One region of the Alcanivorax sp. genome, then DNA from elsewhere that is predicted to be linked to it. Evidence: predicted binding sites of a transcription regulator. Region 1 holds the regulator's gene; the other holds the start of a gene.

Region 1 (4,951 bases):
ATGAATACCGAACGATGGCGGCCACCGGTGCAGCCAATGGCCACAGTCACATAACTGCGATCGCTGTCGGCAAAGGCCGGAAGCCAACGCTGAACAAAGCGATGAATGTCATCGAGCATGTCGTGGCTGGCCTGATGCTGCTGGAGAAAATCGATGATGGCGTCATCGCGGCCGGTAAAGGGCCGCAGGTCGGCCCGCCAGTGGGGGTTGGGCAGTACCCGCACGTCAAACACCAGATCGGCATCGTTGGGCAGGCCGTTCTTGAAGCCGAAGGATTCCAGTTGCAGGGACAGGGCGGCGCTGCGATTGGCTACCCGCTCGCGCATCAGGTTGCGCAGGCTGTGAACATCATAGTTGCTGGTATCGATCACCAGGTCGGCACGCAGGCGAATATTGGACAGCAATTCCCGCTCGTGCTGGATGGCTGCCTCCACGGAGCCTTGCTGAGCGCCCAGGGGGTGACGCCGCCGGGTGGCACTGAAGCGCTTCAGCAGAGTGTTGTCGTCCGCATCCAGATAAATAATTTCGGTTTTTACCTGCTGCAGGTGAAGCGCATCCAGGATGGCGTCAAAGGCCAACAACTGGGTCGGCAGGTTGCGGGCATCAATGCCTACCGCCGCTCGCTCTATGGGGAGCTCACCCTGGTCAAGTTGTTCCGCTAGTGTTGGGAGCATGCCCACCGGCAAGTTGTCGACGCAGTAGTAGCTCTGGTCTTCCATGGCTTGTAGCGCGGTGGTTTTTCCCGAGCCGGATCGACCGCTGATAATGGTGAGTTTCATGGTCGTACCGCTTGCACGCTATTGGCGGCACGTTGGCACGTCACATCGATAAACGAGAGGGTATCGTGGGTGTGTCGGGCGGTGATGCCTGAAGGTGTGTTGCGTTGCTTCATGATGCCAGTCGCAGCTCCGCTTCGGATTCCACGGCAGTGTGATAAAGGTGGTGGTCGTCCTTGCTCAGTCGCAGCTCGGCACGGTAGTCGTCGTCGTTGAACAGGGACGCCAAGTGGCTGAGCGTTTTCAGGTGCTGTTCCGGGTTTTCCTGGGGAACCAGCAGCACAAACACCAGATCCACCGGGCGACCGTCAACGGCGTCAAAATCGATGGGGGTCGACAGTTTCAGCAGCAGCCCGATGGGTTGCTGGCAGTGACCAAGACGACAGTGAGGTATAGCGATGCCTTCACCGATGCCCGTGGAGCCCAGCTTTTCCCGGGCTACCAGGGCATCGAAGACCTCCTGTTCGTTGAGGCTGTCGCAGCCGGCCGCGGCCAGCTGCGCAACCTGGTCCAGCAGCTGTTTCTTGCTGCTGGCCTGCACCTCGCTATGGGTGCGTGCTTCGGTGAGTAGTTCGCGAACTCGCATAATTGTCGCTTTGGGGTCAGTGGCCGTGTTTGTGGCTGACGGCCTTTTCCTTGTGTTTGAGGATCTGACGGTCAAGCTTGTCCGTCAGCTTGTCGATGGCAGCGTACATGTCCACTGCTTCAGCGGTGGCGAAGACGTCGGCCCCGGAGATATGGATGGTGGATTCCGCCTTGTGGGTCTTGGGTTCCGGGGAAAGAATCACCTGGACACTGGTAATCTGATCAAAATGCCGTTCAAGACGGGAGAATTTGTCTCCTACGTAGGCTCGCAAAGCGTCGGTAATTTCCAGGTGATGACCGCTGATATTAATTTGCATGGCTGGCTCCTTTACCTGCTCGTTGGGCCGTCCCGGCGCCTACACCAAACGCTTGCGGGCGCTGGATGACGGTATTCTCATCGCCTCACGATACTTGGCGACTGTCCGGCGCGCCACGTTGATCCCCTGCTCGTTCAACAAGCTGGCAAGCTTGTTGTCGCTGAGCGGTTTGCGGGGGTTCTCGGCAGCGACCAGCTTCTTAATAATGGCACGAATAGCGGTGGAGGAACACTCACCGCCGCCGTCTGTTCCCACGTGGCTGGAGAAGAAATACTTAAGCTCAAAGACGCCGCGGGGTGTCATCATATATTTCTGGTTGGTGACCCGACTGATGGTCGATTCGTGCATCTCGACGGCATCGGCAATGTCGGCCAGAACCAGGGGTTTCATGGCTTCTTCCCCATAGTCGAAGAAGTCCTGCTGGACTTCAACAATGCGGGTGGCCACCTTCAGCAGGGTGTCGTGGCGGCTTTGCAGGCTCTTGATGAACCACTTGGCTTCCTGCACGCAGTTGCGCAGGTACTGGCCATCCTCGCCCCCGGCCTTGCGGGCCATGGAGGCGTACTGCTGCTGCAGGTTGACCTTGGGCAGTACCTCCTCGTTCAGGCTTACCTGCCAGTGGCCCTGATGCTGGCGCACAATCACGTCCGGTACCGCATAATCCACCTGGCTCTCACCGATCTGTTCGCCAGGGGCAGGGTCCAGGGTGCGCAACAGGGAGAGGGCGTCGAGCAGGTTCTCCTCGCTGATCTGCAGCACCCGGCGCAGGGCCGCATAATCGTGTTTTTCCAGCAGCTCCAGATGCTCCAGAAGGGCCAGGGCATAGTCCAGGAAGGGAGTGTCTGTGGGTAACTGACGCAGCTGAACACGCAGGCAATCGGCCAGATCCAGGCTGGCCACCCCTACGGGATCGAATTGCTGCAGGCGATGCTGGACGGCCAGTACTTCGTCGGCTTCCAGCTCGTCACCTTCGGTGAGCAGGTCATCCTGGGCGTTCATCATCGCCACGATGTCGTCCACGGTAACGGTCAGATAGCCGCGATCGTCCAGGGATTCGATAATGGTCATGGCGATGATGCGGTCCACATCGCTCATGGGGGTCAGATTCAGTTGCCAGAGCAGATGGTCCTGCAGGTTGCCGGCCACGCTATGTCGCTGCTGCCAGTCGTCGGCATCGTCGGGTAGGGCGGCGGAGGCGCTTCTGGTCTGGCCGGAATAGACATCGTCCCATTCCGTTTCGATGCCGGGTTCGCCGTCCACGAACTCTTCCAGGGCATCGTCCCGCTCGGTATCCAGCTCCTGGTCGTCCTGACGTTCTTCGTCAATGTCAGGCAGGGATTCGTCACCGAAATCGTCGGCCAGCTCCAGCAAAGGGTTGCTTTCCACGGCCTGCTGTATCTCCTGGCGGAGGTCCAGCGTGGACAGCTGCAAAAGGCGAATGGCCTGCTGCAGCTGAGGAGTCATGGTCAGCTGCTGGCCGATTTGTAGTTGTAGGCTTGGCTTCATACTGCTCAGGCTGGTCGGTCCCCAAAACCTGAGAATAGCAGTCTATCTGTAAGACAAGCAATATTTGTGCCAAGGGTTGTTGTGTGCTAGGAGGAGGGAGTTAACAGTGAACAGTTAATAGTTAACAGCGCGCGATCTTAGGCGTGGCGCCGTTTGGGTGCAGGCAGCCGCGTCTAGGGCTTGTGCGCGGCTGCGGGGCTTGAAAGACAGAAAGTCTGCCTCGCGAACTGTTCACTATTAACTATTCACTGCCTTTTACAGCCTGAAGTCCGCCCCCAGATACACATCCCGTACCTGCTGGTTACCGAGAATGGTATCCGCATCGCCGGAGGCGATGATGTGGCCGGCGCTGACAATGTAGGCGGTGTCGCAGATATCCAGGGTTTCGCGCACGTTGTGGTCGGTAATCAGTACGCCGATGCCGCGTTCTTTCAGATGGCGGATAATGCCCTTGATGTCGTTCACGGAAATCGGATCCACCCCGGCGAAGGGCTCATCCAGCAGAATGAAATCCGGGTCGGTGGCCAGGCCACGGGCGATTTCCGCCCGGCGCCGCTCGCCGCCGGACAGGCTCATTCCCAGGGAATCGCGAATGTGGGTGATATGGAATTCCTTGAGCAGGCTTTCCATGCGCTCGTGACGTTCCGCCTTGCTCAGCTCCTTGCGGGTTTCCAGGATCGCCATGATGTTTTCTTCCACGGTCAGGCGGCGAAAGATGCTGGCTTCCTGGGGCAGATAGCCGATGCCGCGCTGGGCGCGGCCATGCATGGGCAGATGGGTGATGTCTGCCTCGTTGATATCGATTCGCCCTGCGTCCGCTTCCACCAGGCCCACGATCATGTAAAAGCAGGTGGTCTTGCCGGCGCCATTTGGACCGAGCAAACCGACGATCTGGCCGGCTTCCACGTCCAGGGAGACATCTTCGATAACCCGGCGGCCCTTATAGCTTTTTGCCAGGTGGTGGGCGCGTAAATGGCTCATTGGGTGTTTGGCTCCGCCTCGGGGGAGGGCTCTTCGGGCGCCTCGCCGTTTTCATTGTCGTCTGCGGGTGGGGCTTGCTCGGGTGTCTGGTTCTCGGCCGGGATCACCAGTCGCACCCGCTTGTCGCCTTCACTACTGGCGTCTACTCGCTTGGAGTCCAGACTGTATTCCACTTTGGCGCCTTCGAAGGTGTTGCCCAGGTGCTCAATATAGGCGTCTCCGGTGAGGACCAGGGTGCGTTTGCGGATGTCGTAGACCAGGTTGTTAGCGTGGGCCTGCAGGTCCTTGCCTTCTTCCATGCGCACCGGGGTGCCGGAGGCTTCCACGCGGGTCAGTTCGCCATTGCGGGTATACAGGCGCATTTCGTCGGCAAACAGTTTGCGTTTTCCCTGGACCAGTTCCACATTGCCCCGGTAAAGACCGCTGCCCGCGTCCTGTTCGAAGCGTCCGGAATCCGCGGTCACGGATACCGGCACCTGCGGGGCGGCCACGGCACTGATCGGCAAGGCAACAGCCAAGGCGATAAGGCTGGAGGCACTAAGAAGCCGGCGCATCAAACTCACTCTTTACTCCTTGCTCAAGGGTCAGAATGCCCTTGTCGAGATCGGCCTCCAGCGCGCCTGCGCGGGTTTTGCCGGATTCAAATTCCAGGTCCACACTGCCGGGAGAGCTGGCGATATTGGTGTCGCTACGAAAGCGCAACTCCTGGGTGTCCAGGGTGATTTTCTGTTGCTGGTTGCGGGCTTTTACGTCGCCGGAGAATACAATCAGATCGCCATTTTCCTG
Region 2 (4,951 bases), 1.6 Mb from region 1:
AACCAGAGCCTGACCCTGCGTCCGGTAGAAAAAATGATTCGCCCAGTGTGCATGCAATGCCACGGGCTGGAATTCGCCATTGATGCGCTGGCTGATCCGCATCTGGTGGAAAAGAACTTTCAGGGCAAACCCGAACACCATGTGCCATCGGTGGATATGGCTGTGGAGCGGGACAAGGCCCGGGAAGGAAAGCGAGGACCGTACTGATACTGATGTTTCATTCAGAGGTTCCTGAACCTGAGGAGGTAACACCCATGCAATATTCAAGAACGTTGTTCGCTACAGCCTTGGCCACACTACTGTTAAGTGCCTGCGGAGGCGGCCAGGAAAGCAAACCTGCCGTCGGTATCGATCCACAGGTCTACACCGATTCCCTGTTCGCAGTGATGAACGCGGACCGCACCAATTACACCAAGATGATCATCGGGCGATTGGGCCCGGCGGGTGCTGACAGTATCAAACCCCATGAGTACTGGGAAGACCTGGAAAACGGCGCACCGCTGCCGGCGCAGATGTTCCGTTACGGGGCGGAAGCGGTGGCCGAGGTATCCAGTGATTTCTCCTATTCCTTGCAGTCACTGTGGCCCATCAATTCACAAAATGCGCCCAAAACAGAACTGGAAAAAGAAGGCTTGCAGTACATCGTCGATAACCCGGGCAAGAACTTTTACGGCACCGAGGCGCTTGGCGACACGACCTACTACACGGCGGTATACCCGGATGTGGCGGTGGCCGCCCCGTGCGCGGCTTGTCACAACAACCACAAGGACTCTCCCAAAACGGATTTCGAGCTGGGCGTGATGGGTGGCGTGGTGATTCGCGTACCCATGTAACCGTCAACACCCTGCTTGCACGCTGTGCGTGCAAGCACTTACCCAATAGCGGGAGAAAGACCATGACACCGGAACATATTGCGCGGGTGCAGGCCAGCTGGCAGCAAGTGGAAGGCATTGCCGATCAGGCGGCCGCCCTGTTTTATCAGCGCCTGTTTACCCAGGCCCCGGAACTGGAACCACTCTTCAAGGGCAACATGGAAGAGCAGGGCAAGAAACTGATGAGCATGATTGGTGTGGCGGTAAAGGGGCTCGACAGGCTCGATACCATTGTGCCCGCCGTCCAGAAGCTGGGTGAACGCCATGGATTACGGCGTTAAACCGGAAGATTACGACGCCGTGGCGCAGGCCTTGCTCTGGACATTGGCGCAGGGCCTGGGCGACGCCTTCGATGCCGACACAGAATCGGCCTGGACAGAGGCCTATACCTTGCTGGCCAGCACCATGATTGATGCCGCGAACTACTGAGCCGCGAGGCGCCGTTTTGGCGCCGCAGAGTGCACCGCTATGGTGCGCTTTGCGGGGGGCTTTATGGTGAAAAAGGAATAGCAAACAAAAACAGTGGGTTAATAAACGAATGACTGGCACAACCGTTGCAAACCAATCCAGTAACACTCAATCCCCGGATGCTACCGACACTATGGCCCTGAAAATCATGCTGGTGGATGACCAGCCACCGCGCGCCGCCATTCTGGAGCGTGCCCTGATCGACGAAGGGCACGAGATCCTGTGTCGTCTGGCCAGTGCTGCCGGGCTGGCGGAGAAGGTGCATTCCAGTAACCCGGATGTGGTGATCGTGGACATGGACGCGCCGGACCGGGACACCCTGGAAAGCATGGCCCTGGTGCAGCGGGATATGCCGCGCCCCATGGTCATGTTCTGCAACCAGGACGACGAGGATCTGATCGTGGCGGCCCTGCGTGCCGGCGTCAGTGCCTATGTGGCCGGGGAAACCGATCTGGCCCGGGTGCGTGGCGTGATGCGCGTGGCCACCGCCCGTTTCCGGGAATACCAGGCTCTGCGCGAAGAGCTGGAACAGACCCGCGAAGCGCTGGCAGAACGCAAGATCATCGAGCGGGCCAAGGGCCTGCTGATGCAACGCCGCCGCCTCAACGAGCAGGATGCCTACAGCACCCTGCGGCGCCAGGCCATGAATACCGGCCAGCCATTAATACAGGTGGCCAGGTCAGTGCTGGATTATGCCGAGATGCTGAAGGCGCAGGGGTGATGGATTGGGCCGGCTTTCCCTGTGGAAGCGATGGTTCCATCGCGAATGCTTTTTCCCTTGAGCTGGCTGAGAGTTGCGGTCGCATCAGCGCTCCCACAAAACAGGAGCAAGCATGAGAAGAGTCTGTCCACTGAAGAAGGCAAGAAGCCTGGTTTCCGAACCGGCAAAAACATTCCGCCGGGCGCAGCCTGCGATGAATGAGAAGGTTTTCAAACGTCAGGCGTCAGAGCTCAGACGCCAGGCCCTTGCGGAGCAAACCCCATGAAAATCCGTATCGGCTATATGCCGTTGACCGACAGCCTGCCGTTGGTGGTGGCCCAGGAAGCGGGTTACTTCGCCGCCGAAGGCCTGGATGTGGAGCTGCAACCGGAGTGGAGCTGGGCCAGTCTGCGTGATCGTTTGCTGGTGGGGCAGCTGGATGCGGCCCCCATGCTGGCGCCTATGCTGATGGCCACATCGCTGGGGTTGGGCTGCATCAAGAAACCCCTGGCGACGGCGTTCTCCATGGGACTGAACGGCAACGGCATAACCGTCTCTCCCATGTTGTTTCAGGGGCTGTGTGCTCTATCCGAAGGACCAACGCCCAACGACATGGCCAGCGCCATGAACAAGCTGGTGGCGGCTCGTGCCAGCAGTGGTGAGGCGCCGCTGGTACTGGCGGTGGTGTTTCCGTTTTCTTGTCATGCCTACCAATTGCGTCACTGGCTGAGCGTCGCCGGGCTGGACCCGGATCATGATGTGAAGCTGGTGGTGCTGCCGCCGTCGCAGATGGTGGATCACCTGCGCATGGGGCATATCGATGGTTTCTGTGTGGGCGAGCCCTGGAACAGCCTGGCGGCGCTCACCGGCGCCGGGCACTGCATTCTTTCCGGTTACCAGATCTGGGAAAACGCCCCGGAAAAAGTGCTGGCGGTGTCCCGTGACTGGGTGGCCCGCAATCCCGGGCCTCATCGCGCCATGCTGCGGGCGCTCTATAAGGCCGCTCGCCACGCGGACGAGCATCTGCTGGACAGCCTGTCGCTACTGGCGCACCCGGCCTGGCTGGATGTACCGGCGGAAATCATTCGCGCACCGTTCAGCCAGCGCCTGCCCGGTGGCCTGACCGGACAACCGTTTCCGGCCCATCACTTTCATGTATTTGCCGGTTTCCACGCCAATTTCCCCTGGCGCTCCGATGCCCGTTTCCTGCTGGAAGAAATGCAGCGCTGGCGTCAATGCTCGCTGGAAGAAACCCAGACCTTCGCGGCCCAGTGCTACCGCACCGACCTGTTCCGCGACGCCCTGGCGGACCTTACCAGCCTGCCACTGATGGACAGCAAACCGGACGAGCGTCACGCAGGCCACTGGCAATTACCCGGCGAACCCAAACCGGTGGAGCTGGGGCCGGATCGGTTGTTGAAAGTGATAGAGGCGGAAGCGGGGGGCCGAGTTGATCCTTGCCCCCTGCCTTTCCGTAGCAGCGTCGCTGGCGGCGCGATAACCCAAACCTGAACAGACGGATTTACCACAGAGGACACAGAGATCTCTGAGGAGATGATGGATTTTTCTCAGTGTACTCTGCGCCTGTGTGGTGAAAATTTTTCGATCCGGGTTTGGGTTATCGCGCCGCGAGCGACGCTCCTACGAAGTCCGGCGGTTAACTCGCCTCGCGCAGCTGCTTGGCGGCATCCACCATGTTGGCCAGGGCAACGCGGGTTTCTTCCCATTTGCGGGTTTTCAGGCCGCAGTCCGGGTTTACCCACAGCCGTTCCTTGGGCAGTCGCTCGGCGGCTTTTTCCATCAGTTGCACCATCCAGCTCACGTCCGGTTCATTGGGGGAGTGGATGTCGTACACGCCCGGGCCAATGTCGTTGGGGTACTGGAAATCCCGGAAGGCATCCAGCAGTTCCATGTTGGAGCGGGACGTTTCGATGGTGATCACGTCCGCATCCAGAGCGGCGATGGCCTCAATGATGTCGTTGAACTCCGAGTAGCACATATGGGTGTGGATCTGGGTATCGTCGGCCACACCCACGGTGGCCAGGCGGAAACAGTCCACGGCCCAGTCCAGGTACTGGCCCCAGTCGGTCTTGCGCAATGGCAGGCCTTCGCGCAGGGCGGGTTCGTCGATCTGGATCACCTTGATGCCGGCGGCTTCCAGGTCTTGCACTTCATCGCGCAGGGCCAGGGCGATCTGGCGACAGGTATCGGCACGGGGTTGATCATCGCGCACGAAGGACCACTGCAGGATGGTCACCGGACCGGTGAGCATGCCTTTGACGGGCTTGTCGGTGAGTGACTGAGCGTATTGCGCCCAGGCCACAGTCATGGCCTCGGGACGCTGCACGTCGCCGAAGATCACGGGGGGTTTCACACAGCGCGAGCCATAGCTCTGCACCCAGCCGAAGCGGGTGAAGACAAAACCATCCAGCAGTTCACCGAAGTATTCCACCATGTCGTTGCGCTCGGCTTCGCCGTGCACCAGCACATCCAGTTCCACCTCTTCCTGATAACGAATGCAGCGGGCGATTTCCTGCTTCATCTGTTCGGTATAGGAGGCGTCGTCCAGGCGACCGGTTTTCCAGTCGCGGCGGGCGGTGCGGATTTCCCGGGTCTGCGGGAAGGAGCCGATGGTGGTGGTGGGGAAGGCCGGTAATTGCAGCGCCTGCTGTTGTTTGGCAATGCGCTCGGCAAAGGGGCTGTGGCGGTCGCGGGATACCTGGCCGGCGGCGGCCAGCCGTTTGGCGACTACCGGGTTATGGATGCGGTTGGACAGGCTGCGGGCCTGCAGGGCTTCGCGCTGACGCTGCAAGCCGGCATTGACGCTGCTGTCGCCATCGAGCGCGCCGCCTAGCAGGGCCAGTTCCTGCAGCTTCTGCTTGGCGAAGCTCAGCCAGCTTTTCAGTTCGCT

What was found. The regulator sigma-54, encoded in region 1, starts transcription at its own class of promoters, with help from an activator protein. The targets are predictions, from matches to a motif close to TGGCACNNNNNTTGCTNT.
Region 2: a site for sigma-54 is predicted at 1,416-1,433, ahead of KZ772_RS05845 (ANTAR domain-containing protein). Genes of this name have one in related genera too.

What each region holds. Positions count from the first base shown of each region.
Region 1 is NZ_CP080267.1:3,603,844-3,608,794, forward strand. Features, by position in the region: gene rapZ (RNase adapter RapZ) at 1-779, opposite strand, end outside; gene ptsN (PTS IIA-like nitrogen regulatory protein PtsN) at 889-1,362, opposite strand; gene raiA (ribosome-associated translation inhibitor RaiA) at 1,379-1,678, opposite strand; gene KZ772_RS16950 (RNA polymerase factor sigma-54) at 1,718-3,184, opposite strand; gene lptB (LPS export ABC transporter ATP-binding protein) at 3,440-4,165, opposite strand; gene lptA (lipopolysaccharide transport periplasmic protein LptA) at 4,162-4,719, opposite strand; gene lptC (LPS export ABC transporter periplasmic protein LptC) at 4,703-4,951, opposite strand, start outside.
Region 2 is NZ_CP080267.1:1,278,751-1,283,701, reverse strand. Features, by position in the region: gene KZ772_RS05865 (cytochrome c3 family protein) at 1-207, shown strand, start outside; gene KZ772_RS05860 (DUF3365 domain-containing protein) at 255-833, shown strand; gene KZ772_RS05855 (globin domain-containing protein) at 896-1,153, shown strand; gene KZ772_RS05850 (globin domain-containing protein) at 1,137-1,301, shown strand; gene KZ772_RS05845 (ANTAR domain-containing protein) at 1,474-2,061, shown strand; gene KZ772_RS05840 (CmpA/NrtA family ABC transporter substrate-binding protein) at 2,323-3,552, shown strand; gene metE (5-methyltetrahydropteroyltriglutamate--homocysteine S-methyltransferase) at 3,698-4,951, opposite strand, start outside.